DNA from 2 places in the Streptomyces sp. NPDC031445 genome. Region 2 is predicted to be linked to the other one. Evidence: riboswitches for the same ligand, from Rfam matches in the RefSeq annotation. Region 2 holds a riboswitch; the other holds the start of a gene.
The links. A riboswitch is a leader RNA that binds a small molecule or an ion and turns the genes downstream of it on or off. The one in region 2 is predicted to bind glycine.
Positions count from the first base shown of each region.

Region 1: another riboswitch for glycine. It lies ahead of gcvP (aminomethyl-transferring glycine dehydrogenase); the one in region 2 lies ahead of gcvT (glycine cleavage system aminomethyltransferase GcvT).

Region 1 covers NZ_JBVIJO010000024.1:7,228-14,614, reverse strand. Annotated here, with positions in the region: gene ACZ5DC_RS38340 (ABC transporter ATP-binding protein) at 1-14, shown strand, start outside; gene ACZ5DC_RS38335 (TOBE domain-containing protein) at 43-462, shown strand; gene gcvP (aminomethyl-transferring glycine dehydrogenase) at 516-3,401, opposite strand; glycine riboswitch at 3,576-3,670, opposite strand; gene ACZ5DC_RS38325 (PRC-barrel domain-containing protein) at 3,790-4,161, shown strand; gene ACZ5DC_RS38320 (DNA polymerase IV) at 4,083-5,573, opposite strand; gene ACZ5DC_RS38315 (MerR family transcriptional regulator) at 5,653-6,336, opposite strand; gene ACZ5DC_RS38310 (bifunctional nuclease family protein) at 6,596-7,069, opposite strand; gene ftsR (transcriptional regulator FtsR) at 7,155-7,387, opposite strand, start outside.
Region 2 covers NZ_JBVIJO010000013.1:291,450-298,836, reverse strand. Annotated here, with positions in the region: gene ACZ5DC_RS30855 (phosphatidylinositol-specific phospholipase C domain-containing protein) at 1-627, opposite strand, end outside; gene ACZ5DC_RS30850 (L-serine ammonia-lyase) at 1,176-2,543, opposite strand; gene glyA (serine hydroxymethyltransferase) at 2,606-3,871, opposite strand; gene gcvH (glycine cleavage system protein GcvH) at 3,886-4,263, opposite strand; gene gcvT (glycine cleavage system aminomethyltransferase GcvT) at 4,401-5,519, opposite strand; glycine riboswitch at 5,562-5,674, opposite strand; glycine riboswitch at 5,675-5,770, opposite strand; gene ACZ5DC_RS30830 (AAA family ATPase) at 5,950-6,618, shown strand; gene ACZ5DC_RS30825 (enhanced serine sensitivity protein SseB) at 6,685-7,387, shown strand, end outside.

The DNA.
Region 1 (7,387 bases), on a different contig from region 2:
CATACCCGGCCTGAGCGCACCGGCGCTCTACGGTGGGTGCCCATGACCCTGAGCATCCGCAACCAGCTGCCCGGCACCGTCACCGAGGTGCGCGCGGGCGAAGTCATGGCGACCGTCAAAGTCCGGCTCTCCGGGGGCCAGGACCTCACCGCCGCCGTCACCCTGGAGGCCGTCGAACAGCTCGGCCTCGCCCCGGGCTCCCCGGTGACCGCCCTGGTGAAGGCGACGGAGGTCTCCCTCGCCGCCAACCGGGTCGAGGGCCTGTCGATCCGCAACCAGCTGCGCGGCACGGTCATCCGTCTCTCGCTGGGCGAGGCCATGGCCACCGTCCGGGTCGCCGTGGAGGGCGGCGAACTGACCGCCGCGATCACGAAGGACGCGGCCGGGGACCTCGGCCTGTTCGTGGGCTCCGACGTCGTCGCCCTGATCAAGGCGACCGAGGTCTCCCTGGCGACGGCGTAGGAAGCCCGAAGGCCCCGCCCGGAACCCGGGCGGGGCCTTCGTCAGCGGTTCGCTCAGTCCTCGTAGGCGTCCAGCGGCGGGCAGGAGCACACCAGGTTGCGGTCGCCGTAGGCCTGGTCGATGCGGCGCACCGGCGGCCAGTACTTGTCGGCGGCCGAGACGCCGGCCGGGAAGACGGCCTCCTCGCGGCTGTAGGCGTGCGTCCACTCACCGCCGAGCGCGGCGGCGGTGTGCGGGGCGTTGCGCAGCGGGTTGTCCTCGGCGGGCCACGCGCCCGAGCCGACCTTGTCGATCTCCGCGCGGATGGCGATCATCGCGTCGCAGAAACGGTCCAGCTCGGCGAGGTCCTCGGACTCGGTCGGCTCGATCATCAGCGTGCCGGCCACCGGGAAGGACATGGTCGGCGCGTGGAAGCCGTAGTCGATCAGGCGCTTGGCCACGTCGTCCACGCTCACGCCGGTCGCCTTGGTCAGCGGGCGCAGGTCGATGATGCACTCGTGCGCCACGAGGCCGCCGGGACCGGTGTAGAGCACCGGGTAGTGCGGCTCCAGGCGCTTGGCGACGTAGTTCGCGGAGAGCACCGCGACCTGCGTGGCGCGCTTGAGGCCCTCGCCGCCCATCAGGCGGACGTACGCCCACGAGATCGGCAGGATGCCCGCGCTGCCCCACGGCGCGGCCGAGATCGGGCCCACGCCCGTCTCGGGGCCGGCCTCCGGCTGGAGCGGGTGGTTCGGCAGGTACGGCGCCAGGTGCGAGCGCACCGCGACCGGGCCGACGCCCGGACCGCCGCCGCCGTGCGGGATGCAGAACGTCTTGTGCAGGTTCAGGTGGGAGACGTCACCGCCGAAGTGGCCGGGCTTGGCGAGGCCGACGAGGGCGTTGAGGTTGGCCCCGTCGACGTACACCTGGCCGCCCGCCTCGTGCACCTGGGCGCAGATGTCGGCGACGTGCTCCTCGAACACCCCGTGCGTGGACGGGTAGGTGATCATCAGCACCGCCAGCTCGTCGCGGTACTGCTCGATCTTGGCGCGCAGGTCCTCGACGTCGATCTCGCCGTCCTCGGCGGTCTTGACGACGACGACCTTCATGCCGGCCATCACGGCGCTGGCCGCGTTGGTGCCGTGCGCGGAGGACGGGATGAGGCACACGGTCCGCTGCTCGTCGCCGTTGGCGCGGTGGTAGCCGCGTACGGCGAGCAGACCGGCCAGTTCGCCCTGGGAACCGGCGTTCGGCTGGAGGGAGACCTTGTCGTAGCCGGTGACCTCGGCGAGGCGGTCCTCCAGCTCGTGGATGAGCGTGAGATAGCCCTGGGCCTGCTCGGCGGGCGCGAAGGGGTGCAGCTGCCCGAACTCGGGCCAGGTGACCGGCTCCATCTCGGTGGTCGCGTTGAGCTTCATGGTGCAGGAGCCCAGCGGGATCATGCCGCGGTCGAGCGCGTAGTCGCGGTCGGCCAGCTTGCGCAGGTAGCGCAGCATCGCGGTCTCGGAGCGGTGCTGGTGGAAGACCGGGTGGGTGAGGTAGGCGTCCGTGCGCAGCAGCGCCTCGGGCAGGGTGTCCTCGGCGCTCTCGTCCAGGGCCTCGATGTCGCCCTCCACGCCGAAGGCGGCGAAGACGGCGGCCAGCTGGGCCCGGTTGGTGGTCTCGTCACAGGCCGCCGAGACGTGGTCGGCGTCGACGAGCCGCAGGTTGACCCCGTTCTCCCGGGCGGCGGCGACGACCGCGGCGGCCTTGCCGGGCACGCGCGCGGTGATCGTGTCGAAGTACGCGCCGTGGACGATCTCCACGCCGCCGGCCTTCAGGCCCTCGGCGAGGATCGTGGCGTACCGGTGCGTGCGCCGGGCGATGGTCCGCAGGCCCTCCGGCCCGTGGTAGACGGCGTACATGCCGGCCATCACGGCGAGCAGCACCTGGGCCGTGCAGATGTTGCTGGTGGCCTTCTCGCGGCGGATGTGCTGCTCACGGGTCTGCAGCGCCAGGCGGTACGCCCTGTTGCCGTCGACGTCGACGGAGACGCCGACGAGCCGGCCGGGGAGGCTGCGGGCGAACTTCTCGTGCACGGCCATGTAGCCGGCGTGCGGGCCGCCGAAGCCCATCGGCACGCCGAAGCGCTGGGTCGTGCCGACGGCGATGTCCGCCCCGAGCTCGCCCGGCGAGGTCAGCAGGGTCAGCGCGAGCAGGTCGGCGGCGACCGTGACCAGGGCGCCCAGCTCGTGCGCCTGGTCGATGAGGGGCTTGATGTCCCGTACGGCACCCGAGGCGCCCGGGTACTGGATCAGCACGCCGTTGATCTCGCGCTCGGCGATGTCCGCCGGGATGCCGTCGCCGAGGTCGGCCACGACGACCTCGACGCCGGTCGGCTCGGCGCGGGTCTCGATCACCGCGATGGTCTGCGGCAGCGCGTCCGCGTCGACCAGGAACAGCCCCTTCTTGTTCTTGCCCATGCGCCTGGACAGCGCCATGGCCTCGGCGGCGGCGGTGCCCTCGTCCAGCAGGGAGGCGCCGGAGGTGGGCAGGCCCGTCAGATCGGCGACCATCGTCTGGAAGTTCAGCAGGGCCTCCAGGCGGCCCTGGGAGATCTCCGGCTGGTACGGCGTGTACGCCGTGTACCAGGCCGGGTTCTCCATGACGTTGCGCAGGACGACGGGCGGCGTGAACGTGCCGTAGTAGCCCAGGCCGATCATGGAGCCGAGGACCTGGTTGCGGTCGGCGAGCGAGCGCAGCTCGGCGAGCACCTCGGCCTCGGTACGCGCACCCGGCAGGTCCAGGGCATCGACGTTCTTGATCACATCCGGCACCGCCGCGGCGGTCAGCTCGTCGAGCGAGCCGTAGCCGGCCTGCGCGAGCATCTTGGCCCGCGCCTCCTGGTCGGGCCCGATGTGGCGCTGCTCGAACGGGGTGCCCGCTTCGAGTTCGGAGAGCGGAATGCGATGGGCGGTCATTGCGGAGGCCTCCTGGTCTGACGCGACCTGCGAGGGGCACCACGGCGCGGGCACCCCGACGGCCTCCCCCTCTGTCATCTCGACCTGAGAGCTTCACCGGACGCCCGCGGGCACCGGCTTTCCCCGTCGGTGAGGGCGGAAGCCGTCGACATCCGCCCTGCTTTCCAGAGTGACCTCGTCCGTGCGGTACGTGAGCCTGAGAGATTCCGGGGAGGATTTGCTCCTTCGGCGCCTCCGAGGTGGTCGGAGGACTCTCCCGCACGGGGTCAGCAGCCGCTGTCAGCCTACCAGCGAGGTCAACGCCGGGGTCTTCGAGTGGCCGCCTCCTTGAATGTGCTCTTTCGTAGTGCTTACGGATGAGGTGCGACCACGTGGAGGGAGAGGGACCGTGCAGACCGACATCGATCCACGCAACCTGATCGGCCGCAAGGCGTTCGACCGCAACGGCACCAAGATCGGCACCATCGACGAGGTGTACCTGGACGACGCGACCGGCGTGCCCGAGTGGGCCGCCATACGCACCGGCCTGTTCTCCCGCGACGCCTTCGTGCCCCTGGAACCCAGCGAACTGGTCGACGACACTCTGCACGTCCCCTTCGACCGCGCCCTGATCAAGGACGCCCCCGACTTCGGCGTGGGCCGCCACCTCTCCCCCGAACAGGAACTGCAGCTCTACCACCACTACGGCCTCGACGTGGCCCCGCCCCCCAAGGTCCCGGACCGCGACTTCGGCAAACTGGCGGGGTCGGAGGAGCCCTGACCCGCGGTTCCTTCCGGGGTCCGGGCCGGAGCCCCGCCGCGCGGGTCGCTGCTCGGCGGCCCCGGACGACCGGGCGGGCCGGGCTCCGTGACCAGTGGCAACGGTTCGGCGCCCGCCAGCGCGGGATCGCCGGCGAAGAACGTCCGCACCCGCCCCGGAGCGGACTGGGGCGTCTCGAACCGCACGGTCACCCGCCCCAGCCCGCTCCCCTGCACCCATCCGTGCCCGTACTCCGTATGGCGCACGTCCTGCCCGGCCCGCCACTCCCGCTCGACGGGCTCCGCCCGCTCCACGACGGCCTCCACCGCACCCTTCTCCGGCTCCTCCGCCACGGGCACCGGGCTCGCCTGCGCGAACAGGTCCTCCTGCGTGTAGTCGGCGAGCCCGGACACCCCCACCCCGAGCAGCCGCACCCCGCCCGTGGTGTCCACGGAGTCCAGCAGCCGCGCCGCCGCCTCGCGGATGACCACGGGGTCGTCGGTGGGCCCCCTCAGCGTCTCGGAGCGGGTCAGGGTGGAGAAGTCGTACCGCCGCACCTTCAGCACGATGGTCCGCCCCGACAGCCCGGCCTCGCGCAGCCGCCGCACACACCGGTCGGCCAGCCGCCGCACCTCCAGGCCGACCCGCAGCCGGTCGTGGATGTCCACGTCGTACGTGTCCTCCACGGACACCGACTTCGCCTCCCGCTCGGCCACCACGGGCCGCTCGTCCCGCGCCAGCGCCATGGCGTACAGCGCCTGACCGTGCGCCTTGCCGAGCAGCCGGACCAGCTCGTCCTCGCCGGCCTCCGCCAGTTCCTCCACCGTGGTGATCCCGGCCCGGCGCAGATGGTCCCCGGTCGCCGGTCCGACACCCGGCAGGGTGCGCACCGGCAACGGTGCCAGCAGCGCCCGCTCCGTGCCCGGCTCGATCAGCCGCAGGCCGTCCGGCTTCGCCTGCTCGGAGGCGATCTTCGCGAGCATCTTGGAGGCGGCGAGTCCCACCGACCCGGTGAGCCCGGTGACCGTCCGGATGTCCGCGCGCAGCTTCTCCCCCGCCCGTCGCGCCGACTCCCCGTCCCAGGCCGTTCCCCCGGCCTCCAGGTCCACGAACGCCTCGTCCAGGCTCAGCGGCTCGACCAGCGGTGACAGCTCCCGCAGCAGCGCCATCACCTGTTCGCTGATCGTCCGGTACAGGGTGAAGCGCGGCACCAGGTACGCCGCGTTGGGAGCCAGCCGGCGCGCCTGGGCCATGGGCATCGCCGAGTGGACCCCGAACGCCCGTGCCTCGTACGACGCGGTGGCCACCACCCCGCGCGGTCCGAGCCCGCCCACGACCACCGCTTTCCCGCGCAGGCTCGGCTTGGACGCCTGCTCCACCGAGGCGTAGAAGGCATCCATGTCGAGATGCAGGATCGTCGGCGCGTTTCTCACATCCCCGATGCTGCACCACGGCACTGACAATCCGGGGGGCCTGGGAACCCCGGGATTGCTCCGGCGGGCGGACTCGGCGTCAGACCGCCCGGTTGCGGCGCCGCGCCAGCTCGTCCGCCGGGTTGTGCCCGACCAGGGTCTCGCCCGTGTCGATGCGCTCGCCGTGCAGCTGGGAGAGGGCGCTTTCCACGTCCCGCCACACCACGCCGACAGCGATGCCGAAGATGCCCTGACCGCCCTGGAGCAGGGCGTGGACCTCGTCCGGCGAGGTGCACTCGTACACGGTGGCGCCGTCGCTCATCAGGGTCATCCGCTCCAGGTCTCGGAAACCGCGTTCCCTGAGATGCTGGACGGCCGTGCGGATGTTCTGCAAGGACACTCCGGTGTCCAGGAACCGCTTCACGATCTTCAGGACGACGACGTCCCGGAAGCTGTACAGACGCTGGGTGCCCGACCCGTAGGCGGGCCGGACGCTGGGCTCGACCAGACCGGTGCGCGCCCAGTAGTCGAGCTGCCGGTAGGTGATGCCGGCAGCCGCGCAGGCCGTGGGCCCGCGGTAGCCGATCTCCTCGGACGCCATGGACGCCACCCCTCCGCCGTTCGGCACCGCCGTCGGCAGCTGCGGAGCCTGCTCCACCGCGCTGCCGGGATGGGCATGACCCCCGCCGGATCGCGGCCGCGAGCTCGGGGGCGGGTACGGACCGCTCTCCCCGAAACCGCGTCCGGGGGCACCCCCAGCCGTACCGTCGCCGCTCGTTCTCACGCCGACCTCCGTCCTTGACCTGCCTTCTCGACGGTAGGCAGTCACCAGGGGTGCGTCAACGATCGCCACACTCGGCACGCCGAGTGATAATCACCCAAGGAGTGGTTTCCCGTGTCCCACCGCGGGGAAAGGCTAGCCGAATGCGCTGGCGGGGGGCCGTAGGACGCTCTCACCGGCCGGAGGCAATTGCCGGGGCGCGGACCGTGCCGGGCCGCCGTCCGCCCCGGCAGCACCGGGGCGGACGGGCGGGTCCCGGGACTCACTGACTGCTGGTGCCGAAGTCCTCGGGCGAGATCTGGTCGAGGAACTCGCGGAACTTCTCCACCTCGTCCTCCTGCTCGTCCGGAATGGCGATGCCGGCGTCGTCCAGCACCGTGTCACTGCCGTAGATCGGCGTTCCGGTGCGCAGGGCGAGCGCTATGGCATCGGAGGGGCGGGCGCTGACCTCGACCCCACTGGCGAACACCAGCTCCGCGTAGAAGACACCTTCCCGCAGATCGGTGATGCGCACTTCGGTCAGCTCCTGGCCGACGGCCTCCAGCACGTCCTTGAACAGGTCGTGGGTCAGCGGTCGCGCGGGGGCCATGCCCTGCTGGGCGAAGGCGATCGCCGTCGCCTCCCCCGGCCCGATCCAGATGGGGAGGTAACGATCGCCTCCCACTTCGCGCAGGAGCACGATCGGTTGGTTGGAGGGCATTTCGACCCGGACACCTACGACATCGAGCTCGTTCACACAGCAACCCTAGGCCGTGCCCGGGACGTTTGGGTAGTCGGGCCGGGAACAGGTGCCCGATCCGGCCGCTCCGCGGCCCGCCGTATCAGGGCAGCCGGACGCCGAGAGCGGTCTTCACCAGGGCCGCGTGCAGCCTCACCGTCAGGGCCGCCAGCTCCTTCGTACGGGCCTCGGCGTGTGCCCTGGTCTGCGGGTTGCGGTGGCGCTTGAGCGGGGCCACCACCTGGTCGACCAGGCCCGCCTCGCGGTCGGCGGCGGCCTTCATCACCCGAAGGTGGCGCGGCTCGATCCCGAACCGGCCCAGCTCGGTGATGAGCG
Region 2 (7,387 bases):
CCAGTAGCTGTCGAACGGGTTGGACTGCTCCACCGTGCCCGGGATCAGGTCGAAGAGGAACTTGCCCTTGAGGGCGTCCCGGGCGGGCCAGGCGTTGGCCTTCGCGGCTGCGTCCAGTGTGCCGTACGTGCCGCCGAGCAGGTCGGCCGGCTTGTAGACGCTGCTGCCCAGCTTCTGCGCGACGAGCGTGTCGAACTCGTCCGGTCCGAGGCCCGCCTTGTCGTTGAAGCCGACCTTCATCTCGACCTTGACGACGATCGGCGGGTGGTCGGGGTGGAGCTGGTTCCAGGCGGCCATGTTGTCCAGGCAGCTGCCGAGGTCCTGGTTGCGGCTCTTGCTGTACAGCTCGCCCGGGGTCTTCGCCGCCTCGCAGTTGTTGTCGTTGCCCAGCGGGTTGCTGTGGCTGACCCGCCAGCGGTGGCTGATGCTGTCGACGTAGACGTCCAGTTCCAGCAGCGAGGCGCCGGAGTCCAGCGCCTGGGCGAAGTAGGTGTACTTGGCCTTGTCGTACGCGTTGTGCGTGCCGATGGCCGTCGTCTCGGAGAACTTCGGCGACGCCGCGTGCGCGTTGCCCGGCACCACCACCAACGAAGCGGCGGCCCCCACGAGCGCCACCAGCCGTCTCATCCCGCGTATCACCGAACTCCCTTTCGCAGCCGTCGAGTTGGCGGCAGCGTAGGGCCAAGCGGTTACTGTGCGGTAGCCCTTGAGGGAACATCAGGAGAGCCGCGGCACCGCCGACCGGGCGCCGGGCCGGTGGTACGGCCCCCTCTGCCGGGCGGGTCACCGGCTCACGGCGCGGGGGCCGGCCGGACGTGACGGCGCCGCCCCGTGCGGTGGGCGGGACGGCGGGGACGGACGGGTGCCCGTCAGGGGGCGGCGGGGGTCACCGCGCGGTGGGGTCGGGTGGCCGGAGCTGGGTCGAGGGGCGTGGTCCGCCGGGCGTGACGCGCCGCCCCGTTCGGTGGGCGGGGCGGCTGTGTGCCGGGGGAGGCGGCTGGGACGGACGGGGGCCTGTCATCGCGCGGCGGGGTCCACCGCGCGGTGGGGTCGGGTGGCCGGAGCGGGGTCGAGGGGCGGCTTCGTCGGCCCCGTGCCGGGGTGCTCGTGTAGCCCCGCCGGCCCCCTCCGGCGGGCAGGCCGCCGCAGCGTGCCCCCGGTGCCGGGTGGCCGGGTCAGCACTCGATGATGTTCACGGCCAGCCCGCCCCGGGCCGTCTCCTTGTACTTCACGCTCATGTCCGCGCCGGTGTCCTTCATCGTCTTGATGACCTTGTCCAGGGACACCTTGTGGGAGCCGTCGCCGCGCATCGCCATCTTCGCGGCCGTGACCGCCTTCACCGCGGCCATGCCGTTGCGCTCGATGCACGGGATCTGGACCAGGCCGCCGACCGGGTCGCAGGTCAGGCCGAGGTTGTGCTCCATGCCGATCTCGGCCGCGTTCTCCACCTGCTCGGGGGAGCCGCCGAGCACCTCGGCGAGGGCGCCCGCCGCCATGGAGCAGGCCGAGCCCACCTCGCCCTGGCAGCCGACCTCGGCGCCGGAGATGGAGGCGTTCTCCTTGAAGAGCATGCCGATCGCGCCCGCGGCCAGCAGGAACCGGACCACGCCGTCCTCGTCGGCGCCGGGCACGAAGTTGATGTAGTAGTGCAGGACCGCCGGGATGATGCCGGCCGCGCCGTTCGTGGGCGCGGTCACCACACGGCCGCCCGCCGCGTTCTCCTCGTTCACCGCCATCGCGTAGAGCGTGATCCACTCCATGGCGTGCGCCAGCGGGTCGCCCTCGGCGCGCAGCTGGCGGGCCGAGACGGCCGCGCGGCGGCGTACCTTCAGACCGCCCGGCAGGATGCCCTCGCGTGACATGCCCCGCTGCACGCACTCGCGCATCACCCGCCAGATCTCCAGCAGGCCCGCGCGGATCTCCTCCTCGGTGCGCCAGGCCCGCTCGTTCTCCAGCATCAGCGAGGAGATCGACAGGCCCGTCTCCCTCGTCAGGCGCAGCAGCTCGTCGCCCGTGCGGAACGGGTACTTCAGGACCGTGTCGTCCAGCTTGATCCGGTCCGCGCCCACCGCGTCCTCGTCGACGACGAAGCCGCCGCCCACCGAGTAGTACGTCTTGGTGAGCAGTTCCTCGCCGTCGGCGTCGTAGGCCCACAGCGTCATGCCGTTGGCGTGGTACGGCAGCGCCTTGCGGCGGTGCAGCACCAGGTCCCGGTCGAAGTCGAAGGCGATCTCGTGCTCGTCCAGGAGCCGGATCCGCCCCTGCGCCTTGATCGCCTCCACGCGCGCGTCCGCCGTCTCCACGTCCACCGTGCGCGGTGAGTCGCCGGTCAGGCCCAGCAGGACGGCCTTGGGGGTGCCGTGGCCGTGCCCGGTCGCGCCCAGGGAGCCGTACAGCTCCGTGCGGACGGCGGCGGCCTGCTCCAGGACGCCTTCGTTGCGCAGGCGGCGGGCGAACATCCGCGCCGCGCGCATCGGGCCGACCGTGTGGGAGCTGGACGGACCGATGCCGATCGAGAACAGGTCGAAGACCGAGATGGCCACGGTCACTCCTCAAGACAGCAGGGGGGTGGTGGGGCACCCTCGGCGGGTGCCCCACCGGGGACTTACTTGTTCAGGCCCGGGTACAGCGGGTGCTTGTCGGCGAGCGCCTTCACGCGCGCCTTCAGGGCCTCGGCGTCGTAGGACGGCTTCAGCGCCTGCGCGATCACGTCCGCGACCTCGGCGAAGTCCTCGGCCGTGAAGCCGCGGGTCGCCAGGGCCGGCGTGCCGATCCGAAGACCCGAGGTGACCATCGGCGGCCGCGGGTCGTTCGGGACGGCGTTGCGGTTGACCGTGATGCCGACCTCGTGGAGCCGGTCCTCGGCCTGCTGCCCGTCCAGCTCGGACGCGCGCAGGTCCACCAGGATCAGGTGCACGTCCGTGCCGCCGGACAGCACGTTCACGCCGGCCTCGCGGGCGTCCGGGGCCGTCAGGCGCTCGGCGAGGATGCGGGCACCCTCCACCGTACGACGCTGGCGCTCCTTGAAGTCCTCCGAGGCCGCGACCTTGAAGGACACCGCCTTGGCCGCGATCACGTGCTCCAGGGGGCCGCCCTGGAAGCCCGGGAAGACGGAGGAGTTCAGCTTCTTCGCGAAGTCCTTCCGGGCGAGGATGATGCCGCCGCGGGGTCCGCCCAGCGTCTTGTGGGTGGTGGAGGTGACCACGTCGGCGTACGGCACCGGGTTCTCGTGCAGACCGGCCGCGACCAGGCCCGCGAAGTGCGCCATGTCGACCCACAGGTACGCGCCGGCCTCGTCGGCGATCCGGCGGAACCCGGCGAAGTCCAGCTGCCGGGGGTACGCCGACCAGCCCGCGATGATCACCTTGGGGCGGTGCTCCTTGGCGAGCCGCTCGACCTCGGCCATGTCGACCAGGCCGGTCTCGGCGTCCACGTGGTAGGCGACCACGTCGAACTGCTTGCCGGAGAAGTTCAGCCGCATCCCGTGGGTCAGGTGGCCGCCGTGCGCCAGGTCCAGGCCGAGGATGGTGTCCCCGGGCTGGGCCAGCGCGAAGAGGGCCGCCTGGTTCGCGGAGGCGCCGGAGTGGGGCTGCACATTGGCGTACTCCGCGCCGAACAGCTCCTTGACCCGGTCGATGGCGATCTGCTCGGCGACGTCGACGTGCTCGCAGCCGCCGTAGTAGCGGCGGCCCGGGTAGCCCTCGGCGTACTTGTTCGTCAGGACCGAGCCCTGCGCCTCCATCACCGCGAGCGGCGCGAAGTTCTCGGAGGCGATCATCTCCAGGGTCGACTGCTGGCGGTGCAGCTCGGCGTCGACCGCGGCGGCGATCTCCGGGTCCAGCTCGTGCAGGGGCGTGTTCAGGACAGTCATACGGCTACGACTCCTCAGCCGGCGGAAAAGGCGGTGTACTCGTCGGCGGTGAGCAGGTCGGCCGGCTCCTCCGCGACGCGCACCTTGAACAGCCAGCCACCCTCGAAGGGGGCGGAGTTCACCAGCGACGGGTCGTTGACGACGTCCTCGTTGACCTCGGTGACCTCGCCGCTGACCGGCGAGTACAGGTCGGACACCGACTTCGTCGACTCCAGCTCGCCGCAGGTCTCGCCCGCGGACACCGTGGAGCCGACCTCGGGGAGCTGCACGAAGACGACGTCACCGAGCGCGTTGGCCGCGTGCTCCGTGATGCCGACCGTCGCGACGCCGTCCTCGGCGGCCGACAGCCACTCGTGCTCCTTGCTGTAGCGCAGCTGCTGGGGGTTGCTCATGGCCTGAATTCTCCTGTACACGCGAGGGTGCTGATGACGGGGGACTGCGAAAACCGCTGGTGAGCGGGCGAATGTGCGCAGCGTCACGCCCCGGCCACGGGACCGGGGTCCCCGGCGGGCGCGACCGCGCCCAGTGTCTACTTCCGGCGCTTGTAGAACGGCAGCGCCACGACCTGGTACGGCTCGTGGGTGCCCCGGATGTCCACGCCGACGCCTTCGGCGCCCGGCGCCGCGTGCGCCGCGTCGACGTAGGCCATGGCGATCGGCTTGCCCAGGGTGGGGGAGGGGGCGCCGGAGGTGACCTCGCCGATCACCTCGCCGCCGGCGACGACGGCGTACCCGGCGCGCGGCACCCGGCGGCCCTCGGCGACCAGGCCGACCAGGACCCGCGGCGGGTTCTCCTGGGCCCGGGCGGCGGCCTCGGCGAGCGCCTCGCGCCCGACGAAGTCGCCCTCCTTCTCGAACTTGACCACGCGGCCGAGCCCGGCGTCGAACGGGGTGAGGGAGGTGGTCAGTTCGTGCCCGTACAGCGGCATGCCCGCCTCCAGGCGCAGCGTGTCCCGGCAGGACAGCCCGCACGGGACCAGGCCCGCGCCCTCGCCCGCCTTGGTCAGCGCCTGCCACAGCTCGACGGCGTGCTCCGGCGCGACGAACAGCTCGAAGCCGTCCTCGCCGGTGTAACCCGTGCGGGCGATCAGCGCCGGGACGCCGGCGACCGTGCCCGGCAGGCCGGCGTAGTACTTCAGGCCGTCGAGGTCGGCGTCGGTGAGGGACTTCAGGATGCCGGGGGACTCCGGGCCCTGCACGGCGATCAGCGCGTAGGCGTCCCGGTCGTCGCGGACCTCGGCGTCGAAGCCCTCGGCGCGCTCGGTCAGCGCGTCCAGCACCACCTGGGCGTTGGAGGCGTTGGCCACGACCATGTACTCGGTGTCGGCGAGCCGGTAGACGATCAGGTCGTCCAGGATGCCGCCGTCGGCCCGGCAGATCATCGTGTAGCGGGCGCGGCCGACGCCGACGGAGGCGATGTCGCCGACCAGGGCGTGGTTCAGGAACGCGGCGGCCTGCTCGCCGGTGACGGTGATCTCGCCCATGTGGGAGAGGTCGAAGAGACCGGCCCTGGTCCGCACGGCGAGGTGCTCGTCGCGCTCGGAGCCGTAGCGCAGGGGCATGTCCCAGCCCGCGAAGTCGGTCATCGTCGCACCGAGCGCGCGATGCACGGCATCGAGCGCGGTGTGGCGGAGTTCAGTGCTGCTCATCGGACGGTCGTCTCCCAAGGCGAGCGGACAGGCGAGGATCGTTCCTCCCCATCTGTCATCGGAACCTGAGAGGTTCGCCACGACCGCCACGGGGACGACCACGGCTTGCACCTTGGGTGGAGCCACTGACACAGCGGCCCGCTTTTCAGATGTGCCTCGCCCGCGCGGTAACGGGGCCTGAGAGATTCAAGGGAGGGACTTGCTCCTTCGGCGTCCCAGCCCGGGGCTGGGAACTCTCCCGCGCGGATTCAAGCGGCCGGTATGCAGTTGGCGGGCACATCATTGCACGCCGCTCCCCGCCCATCCAGAGCGTGCTCCTTGTGACCGGGCTGTGGCAGAACGCACACGAACCCTCTACCGTTGCCCATTACCTTCTCTTTACACAGAACGGGCATGGGGATGACCGAGCCCCCTGGGGAGGACGATCACGGTGAACAGGACATCGGCCTACGCCGCCGACGCCGGCATCGCGGTGCCGGGACAGCCCTCCGCCCCGGCCCGCGACCGCCGCGCGGACCGTCCCGCCCCGGTCGTCCGCGACCTGCGCGACCGCGCGGGCCGCAGCCCGCACGCCCTGCTCTTCGGCCCCGGTGACCTGGTGGTGATCACCGGCCTGCCCGGCAGCGGCAAGTCCACCCTGATGCACCGCGCGGTCACCGGCCACCGCGTCGACTCCCAGGACACCCGCGACCGCTGGGACGCCCGCGTCCCCCGCCGCGTCCCCTACGCGCTCTACCGCCCCCTGGTCCGCCTCGCCCACTACGCCGCCCTGCGCAGGGCGCTGCGCACCGGCGAGGGCGTCGTCGTGCACGACTGCGGCACCCAGCGCTGGGTGCGCGCCTGGCTGGCCCGCGAGGCCCGGCGCCGCGGCGCCACCCTGCACCTGCTCCTCCTCGACGTCAGCCCCGACACCGCCCGGGCGGGCCAGCGCGAGCGCGGCCGGGGCGTCTCCCGCTACGCCTTCCGCCGCCACCGCCGCACCACCGCCCGGCTGCTGCGCGCGGTGGAGAAGGGGGAGCTGCCCGCCGGCTGCGGCGCGGCGGTGCTGCTGGACCGGGACGCGGCGGACGTCCTCGGCCGGGTCGGCTTCGCGCGGTGAGGCACTGTCACGGCCACCCGCTAGCCTTCTTGCTCCCAGCAGTGGTTCCCAGCAGGCGGTAGGCACATGGACTTCCCGGCGGACGTTCCCGCGGACTTCCCGGCACAGGCGCACCCCCACCCGCACGGCGGTTGGCCCGGCAACGAGCTGGAGGAGGTGCTGTCGGCCTCCCTCGGCATCCCCTCGGCGGGCGGCCGGATCGTCGAGGTCCTCGGGCGCAGCTTCCTGTGGATACCGCTGCCCAACGGCGGGGGCCCGCACAGCGGCCCGCTGGACCTGCCGACGCTGGAGATCGACGGCCAGGTGTACGTCCCGGTGTTCAGCTCCGAGGAGCAGCTGCGCCAGGCGACCGGTTCCCACATGTCGTACACCATCGCCCCCGCCGTGGAGTTCGCGCGCGGCCTGCCGCCGCAGGCGGGCATCGCGGTGAACCCGGGCGGTGTGGTCGGCATCCCGCTGCCGCCCGACGCCGTGGCCGAGCTGTGCCGCGCCGGCCGCACCCCGCTCGACGGGCCCGGCGCCGGCGGCCGGGTCCGCCTGTTCGAACCCGACTGGCAGGACGACCCGGTCGACTTCCTCGCCGCGGCCTCCGCCGAGTTCGCGGGGACCGGCGTGGTCCTCACCGCCCGCCGCTGCCTGGCCGTCATCGAGACGGCCGACCCGGTGATGTTCGTGGGCGTGGAACTCTCCCAGTGGGAGGGCGACGTCCGGAACCTGCCCCTGGACGCCCTCGGCCGGGCCCTCGGCACGGTCCCGGTCGCGTGGCCGG